4 regions of the Geobacillus sp. WSUCF-018B genome follow, and region 1 is predicted to be linked to each of the others. Evidence: riboswitches for the same ligand, from Rfam matches in the RefSeq annotation. Region 1 holds a riboswitch; each other region holds the start of a gene.
What was found. A riboswitch is a leader RNA that binds a small molecule or an ion and turns the genes downstream of it on or off. The one in region 1 is predicted to bind S-adenosylmethionine.
Positions count from the first base shown of each region.

Region 2: linked by a shared signal. The riboswitch ahead of CV944_RS08365 (phosphoadenylyl-sulfate reductase) and the one ahead of CV944_RS11175 (bifunctional homocysteine S-methyltransferase/methylenetetrahydrofolate reductase) in region 1 are both predicted to bind S-adenosylmethionine.
Region 3: linked by a shared signal. The riboswitch ahead of mtnW (2,3-diketo-5-methylthiopentyl-1-phosphate enolase) and the one ahead of CV944_RS11175 (bifunctional homocysteine S-methyltransferase/methylenetetrahydrofolate reductase) in region 1 are both predicted to bind S-adenosylmethionine.
Region 4: linked by a shared signal. The riboswitch ahead of CV944_RS11430 (hypothetical protein) and the one ahead of CV944_RS11175 (bifunctional homocysteine S-methyltransferase/methylenetetrahydrofolate reductase) in region 1 are both predicted to bind S-adenosylmethionine.

Region 1 covers NZ_PIJF01000035.1:2,351-7,606, forward strand. The annotation lists gene metH (methionine synthase) at 1-1,695, opposite strand, end outside; gene CV944_RS11175 (bifunctional homocysteine S-methyltransferase/methylenetetrahydrofolate reductase) at 1,688-3,535, opposite strand; SAM riboswitch class I at 3,605-3,706, opposite strand; gene CV944_RS17315 (hypothetical protein) at 3,775-3,927, opposite strand; gene CV944_RS11180 (ABC transporter ATP-binding protein) at 3,988-5,046, shown strand; gene CV944_RS11185 (ABC transporter permease) at 5,043-5,256, shown strand, end outside.
Region 2 covers NZ_PIJF01000022.1:1,653-6,908, reverse strand. The annotation lists gene cysC (adenylyl-sulfate kinase) at 392-1,003, opposite strand; gene sat (sulfate adenylyltransferase) at 1,016-2,176, opposite strand; gene CV944_RS08370 (sulfate permease) at 2,208-3,281, opposite strand; gene CV944_RS08365 (phosphoadenylyl-sulfate reductase) at 3,297-4,004, opposite strand; SAM riboswitch class I at 4,126-4,232, opposite strand; gene CV944_RS08360 (DUF1128 domain-containing protein) at 4,361-4,585, opposite strand; gene CV944_RS08355 (low molecular weight protein-tyrosine-phosphatase) at 4,789-5,256, shown strand, end outside.
Region 3 covers NZ_PIJF01000032.1:20,687-25,942, forward strand. The annotation lists gene CV944_RS10630 (pyridoxal phosphate-dependent aminotransferase) at 1-1,126, shown strand, start outside; SAM riboswitch class I at 1,267-1,375, shown strand; gene mtnW (2,3-diketo-5-methylthiopentyl-1-phosphate enolase) at 1,453-2,694, shown strand; gene mtnX (2-hydroxy-3-keto-5-methylthiopentenyl-1-phosphate phosphatase) at 2,691-3,353, shown strand; gene CV944_RS10645 (methylthioribulose 1-phosphate dehydratase) at 3,350-3,982, shown strand; gene CV944_RS10650 (1,2-dihydroxy-3-keto-5-methylthiopentene dioxygenase) at 4,012-4,554, shown strand; gene CV944_RS10655 (ZIP family metal transporter) at 4,643-5,256, opposite strand, start outside.
Region 4 covers NZ_PIJF01000036.1:13,726-18,981, forward strand. The annotation lists gene hutG (formimidoylglutamase) at 1-823, opposite strand, end outside; gene CV944_RS11415 (PaaI family thioesterase) at 965-1,381, shown strand; gene CV944_RS11420 (PaaI family thioesterase) at 1,737-2,219, opposite strand; gene CV944_RS11425 (VOC family protein) at 2,320-2,703, opposite strand; gene CV944_RS11430 (hypothetical protein) at 2,719-3,042, opposite strand; SAM riboswitch class I at 3,124-3,225, opposite strand; gene opp4A (oligopeptide ABC transporter substrate-binding protein) at 3,287-5,071, opposite strand; gene CV944_RS11440 (ABC transporter permease) at 5,085-5,256, opposite strand, start outside.

The DNA.
Region 1 (5,256 bases):
AGCTTGCGTGCAATGGTACAAAAAGACGGAGTTGAGCACCTCGCGCCCGGCCGGCGGCAAGCCGAACGAGACGTTGCTGATGCCGAGCATCGTCAAGCACTCCGGCAGTTGCTCTTTAATGAGGCGAATGCCTTTGATCGTTTCGTTCGCCGCGCCGATGTATTGCTCATCACCGGTGCCGACCGGGAAGACGAGCGGATCGAAAATGATGTCGCGCGCCGGCACCCCGTAGCGGTTCACGAGCAAGTCATACGAACGCAAGGCGATCTCGAGCTTTCGTTCGGCGGTGACCGCCATTCCTTGTTCATCGATCGTGCCGACGACGACAGCGGCGCCGTATTTGTGCAAGAGAGGAACGACTTTCGCAAACCGCTCCTCGCCGTCTTCCAAGTTGATCGAATTGATGATCGCTTTCCCTTGCGAGTAGGTGAGGGCGCGCTCGATGACGCGCTCGTCGGTTGAATCGATGACAAGCGGCACTTTCACTTTTTTCACGACTTCGCGGACGAACTGCTCCATGTCATGGAGTTCGTCGCGGTCTGGGTCGGCGAGGCAAATGTCGATGACATGGGCGCCGTTTTTCACTTGGGCGCGGGCGACTTCCGCCGCTTCTTCGTATTTCCCTTCGGCGATGAGGCGCTTGAATTTGCGCGAGCCGATCACGTTTGTCCGCTCGCCGACAAAGAGCGGACGCATCGTTTCATCATAGATGAGCGCCTCGATGCCGGAAACGGCGTGGACATCAAACGAAGACGGAATCGCCCGCGGCGGGATGCCGCGCACCGCTTCGGCAATGGCGCGGATATGATCCGGCGTTGTGCCGCAACACCCGCCGACGATGTTGATCCATCCCTTTTCGGCAAAGCGGCGGATTTTCTCTGCCAACATCTCCGGCGTTTCATGGTAGCGGCCTTCCTCATCCGGCAGCCCGGCGTTCGGATAGCAGCTGACCGCCGTGTCAGCGAGCGAGGCGAGCGTCCGCAAATGGTCGGTCATAAACTCCGGACCGGTCGCGCAGTTTAAGCCGACGGCGATCGGCTTCATATGGCGCACCGAGATGAAAAACGCATCGATCGCCTGGCCGGCGAGCGTCGTGCCCATCGGCTCGATCGTGCCGGAAATCATGAGCGGCACGCGGCGGCCGACCGCCTCAAACGCCTTGGAAATGCCGAGAAATCCAGCTTTTACGTTCAACGTATCTTGGCACGTCTCCAGCAACAGAAGATCGACGCCGCCCAACAGCAGCCCGCGCGCTTGTTCTTCATAGGCGGCGACGAGTTCCTCAAAGGTCGCGCCGCCTGTCACCGACAACGTCTTCGTCGTCGGCCCCATCGACCCGGCGACAAAGCGCGGCCAGTCGGGAGTTGAGAACGCCTCCGCCGCTTGTTTGGCGAGCTTGGCCGCTTCGATGTTCAACTCGAGCGCCAAATGCCCGAGGTTGTATTCATCGAGCACAATGCGCGTCGCCCCGAACGTGTTCGTTTCGATGATGTCAGCGCCCGCTTCCAAATACGCTTCGTGAATGCGGCGGATGACAGGCGGGGCGGTGAGGGTCAAATATTCGTTGCACCCTTCATACGCCTCGCCGCCAAAATCGGCGGCTGATAGGTTGGCGCTTTGGATCATCGTCCCCATCGCGCCGTCAATGACGAGAATTTTTCGCTGCAGCTGCTGTTCTAAGGTGATGTTAGCCATGAACAACCTTCCTTTCTTTGGCGGCCGCTTCTTTTTCATGGATGTAGCGGACGAGCTCGACCGTCATGTCATAGCGCAAAAACGGCGTGATCAAATAAATGCCGTTAAACAAATCAAACGCCGCGTCAATGAGCGATTTGGCGATGGCAATTCCTTCGCGCGCCGCTTCTACTGGGTCGCTGCCGCAGGCGGCCATGCGGGCGCGAATCTCGTCCGACAGGGTGATCCCCGGCACTTCATGGTGCAAAAACTCGGCGTTGCGCGCGCTCACAAGCGGCATAATGCCGATGTAGATCGGCGTGGCGAGATGTTTCGTTGTTTCGTATATTTGCACGATTTTTTCTTCCGAGTAAACCGGCTGGGTCAAGAAATAGTGGGCGCCGCATTGAATTTTTTTCTCCATTCGCTCGACCGCTTTATCCAAATGGCGGACGTTCGGATTGAAGGCCGCACCGATCGAGAAGTTCGTTTTTTGCCCGAGCGGTTTGCCCGAGTACGATAATCCCTCGTTGAATTGGCTGATTAGGCGGATGAGATCGAATGACGACACATCATACACGGACGTCGCTCCCGGGAAATCGCCGATTTTCGACGGGTCGCCGGTAATAGCGAGCACGTCGGTGATGCCGAGCGTATGCAACCCCATCAAATGCGACTGCAGGCCGATCAAGTTGCGGTCGCGGCACGTAATATGCACGAGCGGGCGGACGCCGAGCCGCTCTTTCACGATCGTGGCGACGGCGGCGTTGCTGATGCGCGGCGTGGCAAGTGAGTTGTCAGCTAACGTCAGCGCGTCGATGCCAGCGTCATGGAGCGCTTTCGCCCCAGCGAGAAACTTGTCAATGCCGAGTTGCTTCGGCGGATCGAGTTCGACAATGACCGAGCGGCGCGTGCGGGCGAGCTCGGGAAGCGGAGTCGGCGCGGGCCGATCGGCTTGCACCGATACAGATGCCGTGCGCCGCTTCACCGTTTTTTCCGTCACCGGCGTCCGGTCGGCGAGCGCCTTTGCCATTGCCTCAATATGTTTCGGCGTCGTGCCGCAGCACCCGCCGATCAAGCGCACCCCTTGATCGCGGAACGCTTTGGCCGCCTCTTCAAAATATTCCGCGTTCGTTTCATAGACAAGCCGGCCGTCGCGGTAATCCGGGAGGCTCGCGTTCGGATACGCCGACAAAAATGCGCGATTGGGCAGGGGCACTTCCTCAAGCGACTGAATCATATAGTGCGGACCAAGCCGGCAGTTGAGCCCGACAACATCGGCCCCGAGCGCCTCCAGGCGGCTAAGGGCGTCCGCGAGCGGCGTGCCGTCTTGCAAAACGCCGACTTCATGGAGCGACACATGGGCGATAATCGGCAAGTCCGTCTCTTTGCGCGCGATGGCAAGCACCGTCTCCAACTCTTCCAAATCGTAATACGTCTCCAGCAGCACACCATCAACCCCTTCGGCAAGCAGCACAAACAGCTGCTCGCGAAACGTCCGCTTCACTTCGTCAAGCGGTACGACACTTTTGTTTAACGTGCGCAGCCCTCCGATCGTTCCGAGCACGTACGCCCCCCCATTGGCTGCTTGCTTCGCCAGTCTTACAGCGGCGCGATTGATCGCCGGCACCTCGTCTTGCAAGCCGTAGCGCGCGAGTTTCACATAGTTGGCGCCGTATGTATTCGTCTGAATGACATCGGCGCCCGCCGCGATATACGCTTCATGAATATGAATGATTTCGTCTGGATTCGATAGATTCAATTCTTCAAAACAACGGTCGACGCCATGCGAATATAAAAGCGTCCCCATCGCTCCGTCGGCGATGAGAATGCGTTGTTTCAACTCATCGAGCAGCCCCACGTTTGATTCCCCCATTTCGTTGTAGTAAAAGAAAAAAGCCTTCTAAGAAGAAGACTTTTCGTTCGCTTCTTCTTATCTTCCAGGCTGTTGCCTGTCTGGATTTAGCACCTTGGCCGCGGCCAGGTTGCTGAGGGTTCACCGGGCCAGTCCCTCCCCCTCTCTTGATAAGAATGTCCGTATGCGGTTGTTTATTTCGTCTTGACTATTACTATATAATTTAATGTATTTTTTGAAATTATTCAATACGGTGAAGCAAGGAAATTTGAAAAAACGATCAATGAGACAGCGGCTTTCCGCATTGCGGGCAAAATTGGAAGCTGTTCTGCGGAATAGTCAGCCGCTTTTTGTTTTTTAGTCGCCGACATGGCGGAAAGCATATTTTTCCGTTGCACTTTCTACTCTCCTATGTTCTAATTAGGAATAGTGAACATCAAGAAGATGGGGGGCTGAAAGTGAACGGAGAAATCATCCGCTTCGAGCGAGTGACGAAGGAATACGACGGCGCAGCCGTACTGGATGATGTCAGTTTTGCGATGGAGCGCGGGAAGTTTTATACGCTGCTTGGACCGTCGGGGTGCGGGAAGACGACGATTTTGCGGCTGATTGCCGGGTTTATCGAACCGACGCAAGGAACGATTTATTTCCACGGAAAGCCGATTCAAAACGTCCCGCCGAACAAACGGCAAGTCAACACTGTTTTTCAAGACTATGCGTTGTTCCCTCATCTCGATGTGTTTGAAAACGTTGCGTTTGGTTTGCGCGTGAAAAAGATGAAAGAAACCGACATTCGCGAGAAAGTGAGGGAAGCGCTTCGGTTTGTCAACTTAGACGGCTATGAGCGCCGCCGCATTCAAGAAATGTCAGGCGGCCAGCGTCAGCGCGTCGCGATTGCGCGGGCGATTGTGAATGAGCCAGAAGTTTTGCTCTTGGATGAGCCGCTATCGGCCTTGGATTTGAAGCTGCGCACGGAAATGCAGTATGAACTTCGTGAATTGCAGCGCCGCTTAGGGATTACGTTCATTTTTGTCACGCATGATCAAGAAGAAGCATTGGCGATGTCCGATTACATTTTTGTTCTGAATAAAGGAAAAATTCAGCAGTTTGGGACGCCGAAAGACATTTACGACGAGCCTGTCAATCGATTCGTCGCCGATTTCATTGGCGAATCGAACATTTTGTCAGGGCGCATGATCGACGATTTCCTCGTCGAATTTGCCGGCAAACAGTTTGCGTGTGTTGACCGCGGCTTCGCGCCAAATGAACCGGTCGATGTCGTCATCCGCCCGGAAGATTTGGAGCTCGCGGCGCCGGAAGACGGGCAGATCGTCATCCGCGTCGATTCGCTCTTATTCCGCGGTGTCCATTATGAAATTTGCGGCTATGACGAAAACGGCAACGAATGGCTTGTCCATTCGACGAAAAAGGCCGAAGTCGGGGAAACGGTCGGCCTTCGTTTTGAACCGGAAGCGATTCACGTCATGCGACTCGAAAAGGAGGATGAGGACGCATGACGGAACGGGCGTGGCGGAACTGGTATTTAATCCCTTATGGCATTTGGCTTGTGCTGTTTGTCGTGGCCCCGATTGTCTTTTTGGTGTATGAATCGTTTTTGGATCTTGACGGCCATTGGACGTTGTCCAACTATAAATCCGTATGGACGCCCATTTATTTGAAAATGATGGCGTATTCGTTTTGGTATGCGTTTTTAATCACGCTTGTGT
Region 2 (5,256 bases), on a different contig from region 1:
ATCCCGTCAGCTGCCGGCAGCAGCGCAAACGTTCCGTTGACGGGCGTATTGATTAACCATTAAAAACCAGTTGATATCGCTCTATTCCTAGCTTTTCTGCCGTAGTCGGCAAGCAGTTCGCTTGCCGTGCCGACTGGGCATGCGTACAGCATGCCCTCCTCGAACAATGAACGCTTTGCAGGCAAATGACATTTGCCCGCCGGCGTTCTTGTTCGTGGGAAGAGGCAGAAAAGCTTGTGTTCAGCCATATGATTCTGTGTTTTTAAGTAAAGTAATGGATAATCAACACTCGTGTTCCGTTGAATTTCATTGTAAACGGCCTGGCCGTGGCATGAAAACGACTTTGTAAAATCGTCTCCCACTCTTTTTTCGAGTGGGAGACACGGTATCGTTAATGGGTTTCCGATGCGGGGATGAATCCGCGCTCCCGCAAATACGCGAGCACTTGCTCGACACATTCGTCCACCGAATAACGATGCGTTTCGATGGTCAGCTCCGGCGCTTCCGGCGCTTCATACGGAGAATCGATGCCGGTGAATTCGCGGATTTCCCCGCGGCGCGCTTTTTGATACAGCCCTTTCGGATCGCGCTTTTCGCATTCTTCAAGCGGGCAATTGACGTAAATTTCGATAAACTCGTCTTCTTCGACTAAGCGGCGGACGAGCGCCCGGTCTTCGGCAAACGGCGAAATGAATGCCGTTAACACGAACTGGCCGCTGTCGACAAACAGTTTGGCGACTTCGCCGATGCGGCGGATGTTTTCTGTCCGATCGGCGGCGGAAAAGCCGAGGTCTTTATTGAGCCCGTGGCGGATATTGTCGCCATCGAGAACGTAATTTTGAATGCCAAGCTCAAACAGCCGTCTGGAGACGGCGTTCGCCACCGTCGATTTGCCGGAGCCGGACAGCCCCGTGAACCAAAGGACGGCGCTATGATGGCCGTTGCGTTGGCGGCGATCTTCTTTTGTCACCGATGTATGATGCCAAACGATATTCGTGCTCATCTCGCTCCTCCTTTAGCGTGTCGACGGGGTGACCGTTTCGCGTTCTTGCAGCCCTTTGATCAAAACGGCGGCCACTTCCGGACGGCTGAATGTGCTCGGCGGCACTTGGCCGTTGCGCAACATTTCACGGACTTTCGTGCCAGAAAGGACAACGTGATATTGCGCGTCGTGCGGGCATGTTTTCGTCGATGCCATGCCTTCGCATTTCGTGCAATAAAAGCTGTGTTCGAAAAAGAGCGGTGTAATGCCAAGCTCTTCGGCCGTAAAGTTCGAGAAGATTTTTTGCGCATCATACGTGCCGTAATAGTTGCCGACGCCCGCATGGTCGCGGCCGACGATGAAGTGCGTGCAGCCGAAGTTTTTCCGCACCATGGCATGGAAAATCGCTTCGCGCGGACCGGCATAGCGCATCGCAGCTTGGAAGACGCCCAAGAAAACGCGGTCTTTCGGATAATAGTTTTCCAGCAGCACTTGATAGCTTTCCATCCGGATGTCGGCCGGAATATCGTCCGCTTTCGTTTCGCCGACGAGCGGGTTTAAAAACAAGCCGTCCACGATTTCAAGCGCGCATTTTTGAATGTATTCATGGGCGCGGTGAACCGGGTTGCGCGTTTGGAAGCCGACGACGGTATTCCAGCCGAGTTCGGCAAATCGTTTCCGCGTTTCGGCCGGATCGAAATAAAACGGAGCAAACTGGCCTTTGTCGGTCCGTTTGACGAGCGTAACCGCTCCGCCGACGTACACATCTGGTTTTTCAAACAGCTTGCGCACGCCCGGGTGAGCGAGTTCATCGGTTTTATAGACGAGCTTGGCTTCTTTCGTTTTATCCGGGCGGTAAATATCGGCGATTTCAATGACGCCGTAGACGTCGCCGCCATAAACGAGTTTCGCTTTATCGCCGACAGCGAGTTCACTCGCTTTTTCTTCCGTCACCGCCAGCGTGATCGGAATGCTCCAGACAGTGCCATCAGCGAGGCGCATCGTTTCTACGACCGCATCGTAATCGGCTTTCGTTAAAAACCCGGTGAGCGGGCTGTAGGCGCCTGTGCCGATCAGCTCAAGGTCGCTTAGTTCGGCTTTGGACAGCTCGATCGTTTTCGTTGCTTCATCGATTGGGTAATCCGGATTCCAACGGTTGATCAATGTGCCGCCATGCGGAATGCTCAAACTCATGTTCATAACCTCCTAGATTGATAGATGTTCATTAAATGCCGCCGCCATGTTCATGAAGCGAACGCTCTTCTTCGGCGACTGTTTTTTTTAAGCTGATGACGCCAAGCGTCGCCAGGCAGACGCTGAAGATGGCAATCACCGTGTAAACATCGCTGTCAAGCAACAGTTTCACAAGGCTGTACGAAATGACAAGGGAAAATATTGGCGAAACAAACCACACTTTCAACAGTTGCACGACAATCCGCTTTTGCCAAATCGACATCCCGCTTTTCGCCGTGCCGATGCCGATGATCGCCGATGTCGTAATCTGCGTAAGCGGAACAGGCAAACCAAACAGCGACGAAATGATGACGAGCACGGCTCCCGTGCCGGAAATGGCGCTTCCTTCAAACGGGGAGAAGTTTGTAATTTTCTTTCCGTTTGTTTCTAACACGCGATGCCCAAGCAACAGGGCGCCGGCAGCGACAAACAAGCCGCCGAAGATAGTTGCCGGCCCGACCGCCATCAGCCCGGCGCCGACGAGCGGCCCGACGGCATTGGCCACATTGTTCATGCCGGCGGAAAACGCCTCGAGAAAGCCGGTGACAACGAGCAAGGCCATGAATGTTTTTTGCCAGCGCCCTTGTTCAAGCTGCGGATATTTTCGCTTGAGCGCCAAAAACCATTTGCCGACAGCCAGCGTAAACGAAAAGGCGACGATCGGGATCACGATCCATACCGACACGATAAACAGCAGCTTATGAAAGTACAACGCCTGATAGGCGATGCCAACGCCGACGACTGATCCGACGGTGATCTCGCTCGTCGAGAGCGGAATGCCCATGATGTTCGCCGCAAAAAGTGAAATGGCCGCCGCCGTTAAAATGATGACGACGATTTTGACGGTGAGGATCGAAGACGGAATAATGCCCGACCCGATCGTTTTCACTACTTCTCCGCCGCCGAGGCTGCCGAGAAACACGCCGATGCCGCAAAGAAGGAGGGCCATCGACTTTTTCGGAATGGCGCCCGACCCGTACGCGACACCCATCGAGGCGGCCGCGCCGTTCGCCCCGATGTTCATGGCGAAGAAAAAGGACACAATAAAGGCAATGGCAAGGAGCATATCGTTGTTCTCCCCTTATGTGAGATGGAGCCCGCACTCCGTTTTCCCCTGGCCGGCCCAGCGCCCGGAGCGCAAATCGTTCGGATCCGATGCCGGCGCTGTGCACGGGGCGCAGCCGATGCTCGGGTAGCCCCGGTCATGGAGCACGTTGTACGGAAGACCGTGTTTATATACGTAATTCCAAACGTCTTTCCACGTCCAATGAATGAGCGGGCACACTTTAATGGAGCGGAATTTGTCGTCTTTATTGATGTACTCGACATGGCGCCGCGTCGGCGACTGTTCGCGGCGCAAGCCGGAAATCCAGGCGGTGACTCCGGTCAAGACTTCCCGCAGCGGAATGACTTTGCGCAACTCACAGCATTTGTTCGGATCGCGTTTCCATAGTTCATCGCCGAACTGTGCAGCCTGCTCCTCCAGCGTCAAGTGCGGCTGTTTCATCACGATGCGGAGCGACGGGTATTTTTCCTGTACGTTCGCGATCGTGTCGTACGTCTCTTGGAAATGCAGCCCTGTATCCAAAAAGACGATTTCCGCATCCGGCTTGACTTGGGAAATCAAATCAATGAGCACAATCCCTTCAATGCCGAAACTGCACGCATAGACAATGTCATCGCCGTATTCGCGGTACGCCCAAGCAAGGACAGCCAACGCCCCTTTCGTTTCATCATCGGACGGAAAAGACGGTTTTTCGGCCGTTTCCCATTGGTCATATGTGAGCATCGTTTCCCCCTCCTTAAAAACAAAGAAAATCAACATAATTAGTCGGATATTCATCCGGCAACGGGCAGCCTGGCGATAAAAACGCCCCTTCCATTTCGGAAAGAGCGGAAGAACGAGGGACGCCTTATCTTCCAAAATGGATCCCATTTTGCTGGAATTAGCACCTTGCCAAACGCGGCAGGTTGCCGGAGTTCATCGGGCCAGTCCCTCCCCCGCTCTTGATAAGCGTATGTAATTTATATTGATTAAAATTTTAACACAATTGGCGCTAATGTCAATCCTAGTTTTTCGATAGGAATTTTTTTATATACATAGGCAGCTTCGCGATGCTTCCATCCGGTGACGGAAGGAGAGGATTACCGCTTGCGCAGGCTTCCGAGCTCCTCAACAATGGCCTGTATTTCGCTTGGACTGAACGTTTCACGCTTCATGACCATGTCGTAAATGTCTTTCAGTTCGTCATACCATGCCTCGGAAAAATGGGCCGGCTTAATCGCATCAAAATTGAGCACTTTTAATTTTTTCTTCAGCTGTTCAACGATATATTCGACGTTTTCTGCGGACGGTTTCGATAAATCCATGGTTTCGCTCCTTTCGTGGCAGGTTATCATGTATTGTACCACACCGGCGGTGAAAAAGGGGAGAGGCAATATAGTCCGCGCCAGCGTTAGGTGGTAAAATATAGGTGCATGTGCACGAGCTGCTAGAAAGCGGCTATCAAGCGCTTGGATGAAAAGGGAAAACTAATGCCAAGAAGACGGGATGGAAAGGAGTGGCTGCTTCGATGGTCAAAGTGTTGTTTGTTTGCCTCGGCAACATTTGCCGTTCGCCGATGGCGGAAGCGGTATTCCGTCATTTGGTGAACGAACGGGGGCTTGACGGACAGATTGTCGTTGATTCAGCGGGAACGGGCAGCTGGCATGTCGGGGAGCCGCCGCATGAGGGGACAAGGCGGATTTTGAGTGAAAACGACATTGACTATTCCGGCATCCGCGCCCGGCAAGTCGGGCGCCGCGACTTGGAGGAATTTGATTACATCATCGCCATGGACGCCGCCAATTTGAGCGATTTGCGCCGGCTCGCCGGGCCGAATTCGCCGGCGGTGATCGCCCGGCTGCTTGATTTTGTCCCGGATCGGGAAAAAGACGATGTGCCGGATCCGTATTATACCGGGAATTTTGCCGAAGTGTACCGCCTGATTCGTTCCGGCTGCGAGCATTTGCTTGACGCGATCGTCCGCGATCATCGGCTG
Region 3 (5,256 bases), on a different contig from region 1:
GTTTTTCGCCTCGCTCGTGGCGAAAGTCGGTGCGAAGATCAAGGCGGGTTATGATGTGATCAACTTAGGGCAGGGCAATCCGGATCAGCCGACGCCGGCGCACATTGTCGAAGCGATGCAGAAGGCAGCCGCGAACCCAAAATACCATAAATATTCGCCGTTTCAAGGCTACTCGTTTTTGAAAGAAGCCGTAGCGGCGTTTTACGCGCGCGAGTACGGGGTGACGATCGACCCGGCCCGCGAGGTCGCCATCTTGTTCGGCGGCAAAGCCGGGCTTGTCGAGCTGCCGCTTTGCCTCGTCAACCCGGGCGATGTCGTGCTCGTCCCGGACCCGGGTTATCCGGACTATTGGTCGGGAATCGCGCTCGCCCGCGCGCGGATGGAAATGATGCCGCTTGTCGCGGAGAATGGGTTTCTGCCGGATTATTCGGCCATTCCCAGGGCGGCGGCCGACCGGGCGAAACTGATGTTTTTAAACTATCCGAACAACCCGACCGGCGCGACGGCGACGAAGGAGTTTTTTGCTGAAACGGTGGCGTTTGCGGAAAAGTACGGCATAGCCGTTGTGCACGATTTTGCCTATGGCGCGATCGGCTTTGACGGCCAAAAGCCGGTCAGCTTTCTAGAAGTGGACGGGGCGAAAGACATTGGCGTTGAAATCTACACGTTCTCGAAAACGTACAATATGGCCGGCTGGCGCGTGGCGTTCGCTGTCGGCAATGAGCGGATCATCCGTGCCATTGAGTTGTTGCAAGATCATTTGTACGTCAGCTTGTTCGGCGCCGTCCAAGAAGCGGCGGCAGCTGCGCTCCTCGGCCCGCAAGACTGCGTCGCGGAGCTCATTGCCTTGTACGAGGCGCGCCGCAATACGTTTATTCATGCTTTGCGCGCGATCGGCTGGGAAGCGCCGGCGCCGTCTGGATCATTTTTCGCCTGGCTTCCGTTGCCAAAAGGCGCATCATCCGCCGAATTTGCCGATCTGTTGCTTGAGCGGGCGCACGTCGCCGTCGCCCCAGGCATCGGTTTTGGAAAACACGGCGAAGGGTATGTGCGCGTTGGATTGTTGACCGATGAAGCGCGGCTTCGCGAAGCGGCGGAGCGGATCGGCCGGCTCGGATTGTTTTGAAAAAAAGAGCGGCAATGAACCGTTGACGGGACAACGTTGACCAGGCTGTTTTGAAAAAAATGATTGACAACGGCGGCAAAGGCTGTCATAATTCAAAGTAAATTTGCCAATCGTTTGACAAGTGCATAAACGAGCAGGCTTTCTTATCAAGAGCAGGCGGAGGGACGAGCCCAATGAAGCCCGGCAACCGGCTTGGCGTACGCTAAGCACGGTGCTAATTCTTGCAGCGGAAACGCTGGGAGATAAGAAGAGCGCCATGAATGAATGACGCCTCTTCTTAGGAAGGGGCTTTTTTATTTCGCCATATATTGAAAGAGGGATGGACGATGAGTGCAGTCATTGCGACGTATTTGCTTCATGATGAACACGATATTCGCCAAAAGGCGGAAGGAATCGCGCTCGGCTTGACAGTCGGCACATGGACCGACTTGCCGCAGCTAGAGCAAGACCAGCTTCGCAAGCATAAAGGGGAAGTCGTTGCGATCGAAGAGCTTGGCGAGAGCGAGCGGGTAAACGCCTATTTCGGCAAGCGGTTGAAGCGGGCAATCGTCAAAATCGCTTACCCGACCGTCAACTTCAGCGCCGATTTGCCAGCATTGTTGGTGACGACGTTCGGCAAGCTGTCGCTTGACGGGGAAGTGCGGTTGCTTGATTTGGCATTTCCGGAAGAATGGAAGCGGCAGTTTCCGGGGCCGCGCTTTGGCATCGCCGGCATTCGCGAAAAGGTCGGAGTGTACGACCGCCCGCTGTTGATGAGCATTTTCAAAGGCATCGTCGGCCGCGATTTGGCGTATTTGACATCAGAGTTGAAAAAGCAAGCGCTTGGCGGCGTTGACTTGGTCAAAGATGACGAAATTTTGTTTGACAGCGATCGTCTGCCATTTGCGAAGCGCATTACAGAAGGCAAAGCGGCGCTCGAAGAGGTGTACGAACAAACAGGCAAGCGGACGCTGTATGCCGTCAACTTGACCGGCAAAACGTTTGAACTGAAAGAAAAAGCGAAACGGGCGGCTGAGCTTGGCGCCGATGTGCTGTTGTTCAACGTGTTCGCCTATGGATTGGACGTCCTGCAAGGGTTGCGGGAAGATGAAGAGATTTCCGTTCCGATCATGGCCCACCCGGCGTTCAGCGGCGCGATCACGCCGTCGGAGTTTTACGGCGTCGCCCCGTCGCTCTTGCTTGGAAAGCTTTTGCGGCTCGCCGGCGCCGACTTTGTCCTGTTCCCGTCGCCGTACGGCAGCGTCGCCTTGGAGCGTGAGCAGGCGCTTGGCATCGCAAGGGCGCTGACCGATGAACAAGAGCCGTTTGCCCGGGCGTTTCCAGTGCCATCGGCCGGCATCCATCCGGGCTTGGTGCCGCTCCTTGTCCGCGATTTTGGCCTTGACAGCGTCGTCAACGCCGGCGGCGGCATCCACGGCCACCCGGACGGGGCGATCGGCGGCGGAAAGGCGTTTCGCGCCGCCATCGACGCAGCGCTGGTCGGCCGTCCGCTTCGTGAAGCGGCGAAAGACAACGAGGCGCTGCAAAAGGCGATCGACCGCTGGGGCGCTATTGAGGTGGAAGCATGACGAAACAACTCGTTCTTTTTTGCGATTTTGACGGCACGATCACGGAAAACGACAACATCATCGCGATTATGAAACAGTTCGCCCCGCCGGAGTGGGAGGCGCTAAAGGACGACATTCTCGCCCAGCGCATCTCCGTTCAGGAAGGCGTCGGAAAAATGTTTTCGCTTCTTCCGTCAGCGCTGAAAGGGGAGATTGTTGACTTTTTGCTTAGCACCGCCCGCTTGCGCGAAGGGTTCCGCGAGTTTGTCGCATGGACAAAAGAGCAAAGCATCCCGCTCTATATCGTGAGCGGCGGCATCGACTTTTTCGTCTATCCGCTGCTTGAAGGGCTCATTGAACCGGAGCGAATTTTTTGCAACGGCTCCGATTTCAGCGGTGAGACGATCCGCATCACATGGCCGCATGCATGTGACAGCCGGTGCCAAAACGGCTGCGGCTGCTGCAAGCCGTCGCTATTGCGCAGGCTTGCCCGCCCGGACGGGTATCACGTCGTCATCGGCGATTCGATCACCGACTTGGCGGTGGCCAGGCAAGCCGACTATGTGCTGGCGCGCGATTTTCTGCTTGAAAAATGTCAAGAGCTTGACCTGCCGCACGCGCCATTTGCGACGTTTTTTGACGTGATGGATGCGTTGCAGCGAATGGAGGTGATCGTATGAGCATCGTCGTGAAAAAGTGGAACGAGCTTGCGGAAGTGAAAGCCGAGCTCGCCGCCCGCGATTGGTTTTTCGCAACAAGCGGCAATTTGTCGATCAAAGTGACGGACGACCCGTTGACGTTTTTGGTGACAGCGAGCGGCAAGGATAAGCGGAAGCAAACGGATGAGGACTTCTTGCTCGTTGACGCTGCCGGCCGACCAGCGGAGAAAACACATTTAAAGCCATCAGCGGAGACGCTGCTGCATGTGGAAATTTACAACCGCACAAACGCCGGTTGCGTCTTGCACGTTCATACCGTGGACAACAATTTGATTTCTGAACTGTATGCGTCAAACGGGGAAGCAGTCTTTTCCGGCCAGGAAATCATCAAGGCGTTTGGCATTTGGGAAGAAAACGCCGCAGTGCGCATCCCGATCATTAACAATGACGCCGACATCCCGACGCTGGCTCGGGAGTTTGCGAACCATGTTCATGGCGACGCCGGCGCCGTGTTGATCCACAACCACGGCATTACCGTCTGGGGACGAACGGCGTTTGAAGCGAAAAAACATTTGGAAGCGTGGGAGTTTTTGTTCAGCTGGCAGGTGAAGCGGCTGCTTTTGCAACGGGCCGGCCTGCCGGTTGGCTAATATACATCTTTTAGAAGGGGGATTTTGACATGGCCGTCATCAAAGTGAGAAAAACGGGCCAAGTGATTGAAGGAGAAGACAATGTGCGCGCGTTTTTGAACAGTCAAGGGGTGTTGTATGAACATTGGGACATCACGAAACTGCCGGAGCATTTGCGCGATAAATATGTTCTGACAGATGAAGAAAAAAATGAAATTTTAGCGACGTTCAAAGACGAAATTGAAGACTTGGCGGCGCGCCGCGGCTACAAAACATGGGATATCGTCGCTCTGTCCGATGCGACGCCGAACTTGGATGAACTGCTGAAAAAATTTGAACAAGTGCACATCCATACGGAAGACGAAGTGCGCGCCATTACGGCCGGCCATGGCATTTTCATTATCAAAGGCGACAAAGAGACCGGCTATTTTGACGTCGAGCTGGAAGCCGGCGATGTCATTTCCGTGCCGGAAGGGAATCCGCACTACTTTACGCTCATGGACGACCGCCAAGTCGTAGCCGTCCGCCTGTTCATCGACCCGTCCGGTTGGGTCGCCCATCCGTATGAAGAGAAAGAAGAGGCTGTCCAATAATGAGAACACCCCGTTGCCAGGCAAGGCAGCGGGGTGTTTCGTTCTGTATGGAGAGGAGCGCTTGCCTCGATGACGGAAGGAGAGACCGCTAAAACGATTCGGTTAACAAAATCATAAACAAAATGCCGATAATAAAGGCGTACGTCGAGATCCGTTCGTTGCCGTCGCCATGGCTTTCGGGAATGAGCTCTTTGTAAATGATGAACAGCATCGCCCCGGCGGCAAACGCCAACCCGTATGGAACGAGGCCGCGGAAGAGAGAGGTTAAATAAAAGCCGAGCAAAGACGTCACAATTTCGACCGCGCCGGTTAACGTGGCAATGACAAACGCTTTAAAGCGGCCAATCTGCTGATTGACTAAAAACAAGGCGACCAAAAATCCTTCCGGCGCGTTTTGCAAGCCGATGGCCAATGCGATCAAATTGCCGGTTTGCGAAGCGCCGTCTGAGGCGTAGCTCACCCCGACTGACAGCCCTTCGGGGAGATTGTGCATCGCAATGGCGGCGATGATGAGCATCGCCTTTTCGTCGAATTGCAAGCCGCTTTTCGTATGCTCCAAGTCGATATGGGGGACGGTCATCTCAAGCAACGTTAACACGAGCACCCCCGCCGCCAATCCGATGGCGAGCGCCTCAAAACCGCCGGACCGCAGGGCCTCGGGAATAAGACTTGTCATCGAGGCCGCCATCATAATGCCGGCTG
Region 4 (5,256 bases), on a different contig from region 1:
GGCGGACGAGAGCGCGCACTAGCGACGGAGCGAGTCCAAACGGCGACGGCGCGCTCACCCCCGGCGCGGCAGCCGCGCTGATGGCGTCCATGCAAATGGTCAACATCACGGCATCGTGATGAGCGGCAAATTCCTCGATTTGTTCATAGGCGGCCTCGATCGGCCCTGCGGTCAGCTCGTCTTCAAGCATGTACCGGCAGCCGTACGTCTCGGCCGCCGCAAACAGCGCCGCCGTGTTGCCAAGCCGCTGAATGCCGAGGCAGAAGTAACGGACCCGTTCGTCTTGATCCAATATTTGCCGAAACATCGTCCCGGACGTCGGCCCGTCATCGTACGGGCGCAAGTCGAAATGGGCGTCAATGTTGAGGATGCCAAGGCGGGCTTCGGGCCCGAGCGCTTCGCGAACGCCCAAGTAATGGCCGTACGCCGTCTCATGGCCGCCGCCGATCACGATAGACGCCATCCCGTTTTTCAGCAGGCGGGCGACCGCCTTCCCAAGTTCAGTCTGGCTTTGTTCGAGCCGTTCATCGACGCAAACGACATCGCCTGCGTCATAGACAACGACCCCTTCCGGAAGATGCCAAGGCAGCCGGGCCAGCGCCGCTTTGACGGCGGCCGGCGCCTCTTTCGCCCCTTGGCGGCCTTGGTTGCGGCGCACTCCTTCGTCGCACGCAAACCCGATGAATGCCGCCGCTCGTTCCACCGTCTCCAATGGCTGCGACAAATCGAGCAAGCGAATGCGCTGATGAAGACGAAACGCCTGCTCATCGCTCACGCTGTCAATCCGTCCCGTCCAACGGCCGGCGTCTGGCGGTTGATACATGAGACCATCTCCTTTCCATCATCAGCTGCTTGTTTCTTTCGCCACAGCTTTGCCGTTCTCCTCCTCATGCACGCGAAAAGAGGAAATCGCCGCCGTTTGGCGAATAAAAAAACATGATTGACAACAGAAAGGGTGTTCCACATGAAGCCAATGACCAACTTGCACGCTGTCATCGCCGGTCAAAGCGCGCCGCCCCCATGCGACGAAACGCTCGGCGTCCGCCTGACGGAAGCCCGAGACGGCTATGCGAAAGGCGTATGGACGATCAGCGAATCGCTGCTCAACGGCAACGGGGTGATTATGGGCGGGTTCGTCGGGGCGGCGGCGGACATTCTCATGGCGTATGCGGTGACGACCTTGCTTCGCGATGACCAGCTGCACGCGTCCATCAACTTGCAGACGACGTTTCACCGCCCAGCGGCGGCTGGAGAAGCCGAAATCGAGGCGCGGGTGGAAAAGTTCGGGAAAACCGTCGCCTATGTAACCGCCATCGTGCGGCAAAACGGCAAAGAGGTGGCGAGCGCCACGTCGTCGGTGCTGATCATGGACAAACCGTGAAGGTGATGGATCTCCAAAAGGCGTTTTTGCGCATGCTCGTTCTCCTTGGATTCGACGAGGCCAAACAGCAGCTGCTGTTGTTGTTTTGAAACGCATGGAAAGCGATGATCAGAGGAATCCGAGAAAACCGGTGAAAAACGATGATGTTCGCCAAATCGGTGGTTTTGTTGAAAAAGGAGAACCAATTTCACAAGGTTTCCCCACTTGAGAAGAGGCGTTGTCGAGTTGCCTTTTTCGTGACATCATCAGTCCTCAATGGCGAAACGAGGTGAGGCGCAGCCGTTTTCGACCAGTTGCCAAGCGCCGGAGAAAGCGCTGTCAAAAACAGCCGCTCTCCGGCGCCTTTTGTTGCTTGTTACCCACGGACAAACGTTTTCGGCATTACGACGGCGACGACTTGCCCGCGGGCGCACAGTTCGCCGTTGGCGAACACTTCGGTGTCCACTTTCCATTTTTTCGGATGAATCTCCGTCACAGTGCCGACGGCGACAAGCGGCACTCCATGCGGCGTCGGCTTGACGAAATCGACGTGAAGCGACGCAGTAACAAAGCGCGGCGGCGTTTCCCCGCTTCCCGGCTCATGGCCGTTTTTCCGATGCAAGGCAAGCGCCGCCGACCCGGTGCCATGGCAGTCGATGAGCGAGGCGATCAGCCCGCCGTACACAAACCCAGGGATCGCCGTATGTTCCGGGCGCGGCGTGTAGACGGTCACCGTTTTGTCCCCGTCCCAGCCGGTGCGGAAATGATGGCCTTGCTCATTCAGCCGTCCGCAGCCATAGCACCAGGCAAATTCATCCGGGTAGTCGTCTTGAATGGCGTGGATAACTTGCGGCTCCATCTGTTCTCCTCCTCTCCCCTTTACCTATACGCGGTGCACTCCCTATTTTCCTTCTTGCACGGCAAAAGGCGGCCATACCGATGGCCGCCTTCCCCTTCGTTCATTGCGCCGGCTCGTAAAACTCGATCCATTCGCCGTCCGGGCCAAGGAAAAATAAGTATTTCGCCCCGTTTGGGAGCGTTGTAATCTCCTCCCACACAAGCGGGACGCCGAGCGACTGAAGCCGTTCTTTTTCCTGCTCGATGCCTTCGACCGTAAACGCCACGTGGTGCACTTTTCCTTCCGTCGGCAAGTTCGGGTTGTATCCTTCGATCAGCTCGACGATGATCGAGCCGTCAATCCCTAAAAACGCCAGTTTCATCGTTCCGTTCGTATGAATCATTTCGTCAAGCAACTCCAGGCCGACGACGTTTTGGTAAAATGCCTTTGATGCCTCGATGTCTTTTACTTGAATGCCGACATGCTCAAATTTTTTGACTGCCATTCGTCCTCTTCCTTTCTATGACTCCATTAACCATACAGCTTGTAAATACGGCGTCATCCGCATTGGAAAAACCCCTTTTTTCCCAAGCTCTGTCCATATGTAGCGATCAAGGGCGTACGGTCCGTCCGCCTTCCATTCGTCCGCCTCGCTGTCGGTCAACAACACTGAAAAGGTTGTCCCTTGCGCTTTCCCATACAAGTGGGTATATCCGCCCCCGCGGTCGACATAAACCGCCGCTTCAGGGTCAAACCGAATCAGCTCCGCCTGCACGCAGCGCATGACATGAACGGCGAACGCAGCGGCACGGAGATGAGCGGCCATGCAAGCTCGGATCGACATGTCCCTCTTCACTATTTCCCCCTTCACCCCCTATCGACAAAAACCCCTTTCGCCTCGGAATGATGCGAAAGGGGGCAGCCGTTCTTATCATCCAAAGCGAGACCGCTTTGCGGGTGTTAGCACCTTGCCGGCAGGTTGCTGTGGGGTCATCAAGCCCGTTCTCTCGCCCACTCTTGATAAGACGTATGATCATTTGTCTTTCATGTTACCATATCGAATCCCATAGAAGCAATCGCTTTTTTGTTTATTCCGCCACTTCTGGCTGCTCGGACGTGACGCCGACATCTTTCCACGTCAGCTTCGAGCTCGGGTCAACCGTAAAGTTGGCGACACGGTTGTTGACCGCATAGATGGCGGAACGATACAACGTTGGGATGACCGGCACTTCTTCGTTCATTAGCTTTTGCCACTCGCTGTAAATTTTCCGGCGATACTCCTTATCAAACGCCTGCTCGGAATGGCCTTTTTCTAGCAGCTCATCATTTTTCTCGTTCACCCAACGCGAGTAGTTGAACATGACGTTGCGGCCGTACAATCCGTACGGGTCGACGTCCGTTCCAGTTCCCCAAGCGGCGGCGTAGACATCCACTTTCGGATCGTCTTTTTCGACCATATCGTAGAAGGAGTTGAACTCCGCCAAGCGTCCGTCCACAAGTTGGACATCGAGGCCCACATCTTTCCAGCATTGCATATAAAATTTGGCCAGCGGTTCAGCGATGTCCCCACCGCTCATCGCCAAGAAGTTGACCTTGAATTTTTTGCCGTTTGGATCTTCGCGGAGGCCATCGCCATCCACATCTTTATATCCCGCTTCATCCAGCAATTGTTTCGCTTTTTCCGGATTGTACGTATACCCTTTGATGGAACTGTCATGATAGCCCGGGAACGACGGCGGAATGAGCGTGTTCGCCGGGAAGCGCAAACCATGATACAGGCGGTCGGCCACCTCTTGGTTGTTGATGGCGTACGCCATGGCTTGGCGCAGTTTTTTGTTTTGGAATTTCGGATTGTCCATTACGTTTTCCTGCTTTTTCGCATCCCAATGGCCGAGTTTAAAGCCGATATAGTTGTACGCCAAATCCACTCTGCCGATAAACTGAATGTTTTTCGTCCCTTTCGCGTTCAAATATTGGTCAGTCGGGAACTCAGCGACGTCAATTTCGCCTTTTTTCAGCGCTTGCAGGACGACTTGCGGGCTGACGACTTTCAAAATGACGCCTTCCAAGTTCGGTTTGCCAGCCCAGTAGTCATCATTGCGAACAAATTCGACCGACTCGCCCGGAACGATTTTCTTCACTTTAAACGGACCGAACCCGATCGGGTTTTTCCGGATTTTATCCGATTTCGCCAAGTCTTTGATCGGAATGTCTTTCAAGTAATGCTTCGGCAGCGGATACGCCCAAATGCCAGTCAACACCGACGGATTGGCCTGTTTCCATGTGATCGTCAACGTCTTTTTGTCGATGACTTTAATGCCGGAAATTTTATCCGCTTTGCCGCTATGATATTCTTCCATCCCGACGATGCCTTGGATGAGCGCATCGCCATAGCGGACGCCGGTGTAATCTTTATGGCCGATGACCAAATACGCATACTCCAAGTCTTCGGCGGTCACCGGCTGGCCGTCATGCCAATTCACATTGTCTTTAATATGGATTGTCATCGTCTTTTTATCATCCGACAACTCATACGTGGCAGCCCCATCATTTGTAATTTCATAGTCACCGTTCGTCCGGAAAAGCGACTCGTCAAAAAATTGCAAAATCTCTGCGTCGGGCGCTCCGGTGTAGAATGCATAGCTGAGCGTCCCTTCAAACGGCGTATCGGACACAAGGCCGTATTTCAACACGCCGCCATCGATGATTTTCCCGTCGTTTTTCACCGTCATCGGGAATTTGCTGATGTCTTCCTTCTGAGCCGCCGGTTTTTCGTTATTGTTGCCCTTTCCGCTCGTTGTGTCGGATTTGCCCGTGCACCCGGCGAGCACGAGCAAGAGCGCGGCGAGAGCCGCCAGCCATTTTCTCTTCACATTTTCTTCCCCCTTATCCTAGTCGTTGTCTTGCATCAGCCGCACGTTTCAGCGCTTGGCCGATGAAATTTATGCACAGCATCATCACTAAAATAAGCAATGACGCAGGCAACCAAACCCACCATTTGTTTTGCAAAACATCCGGGTTGGTCGCATAGCTGACCAACGTCCCTAAGCTCGGCGTG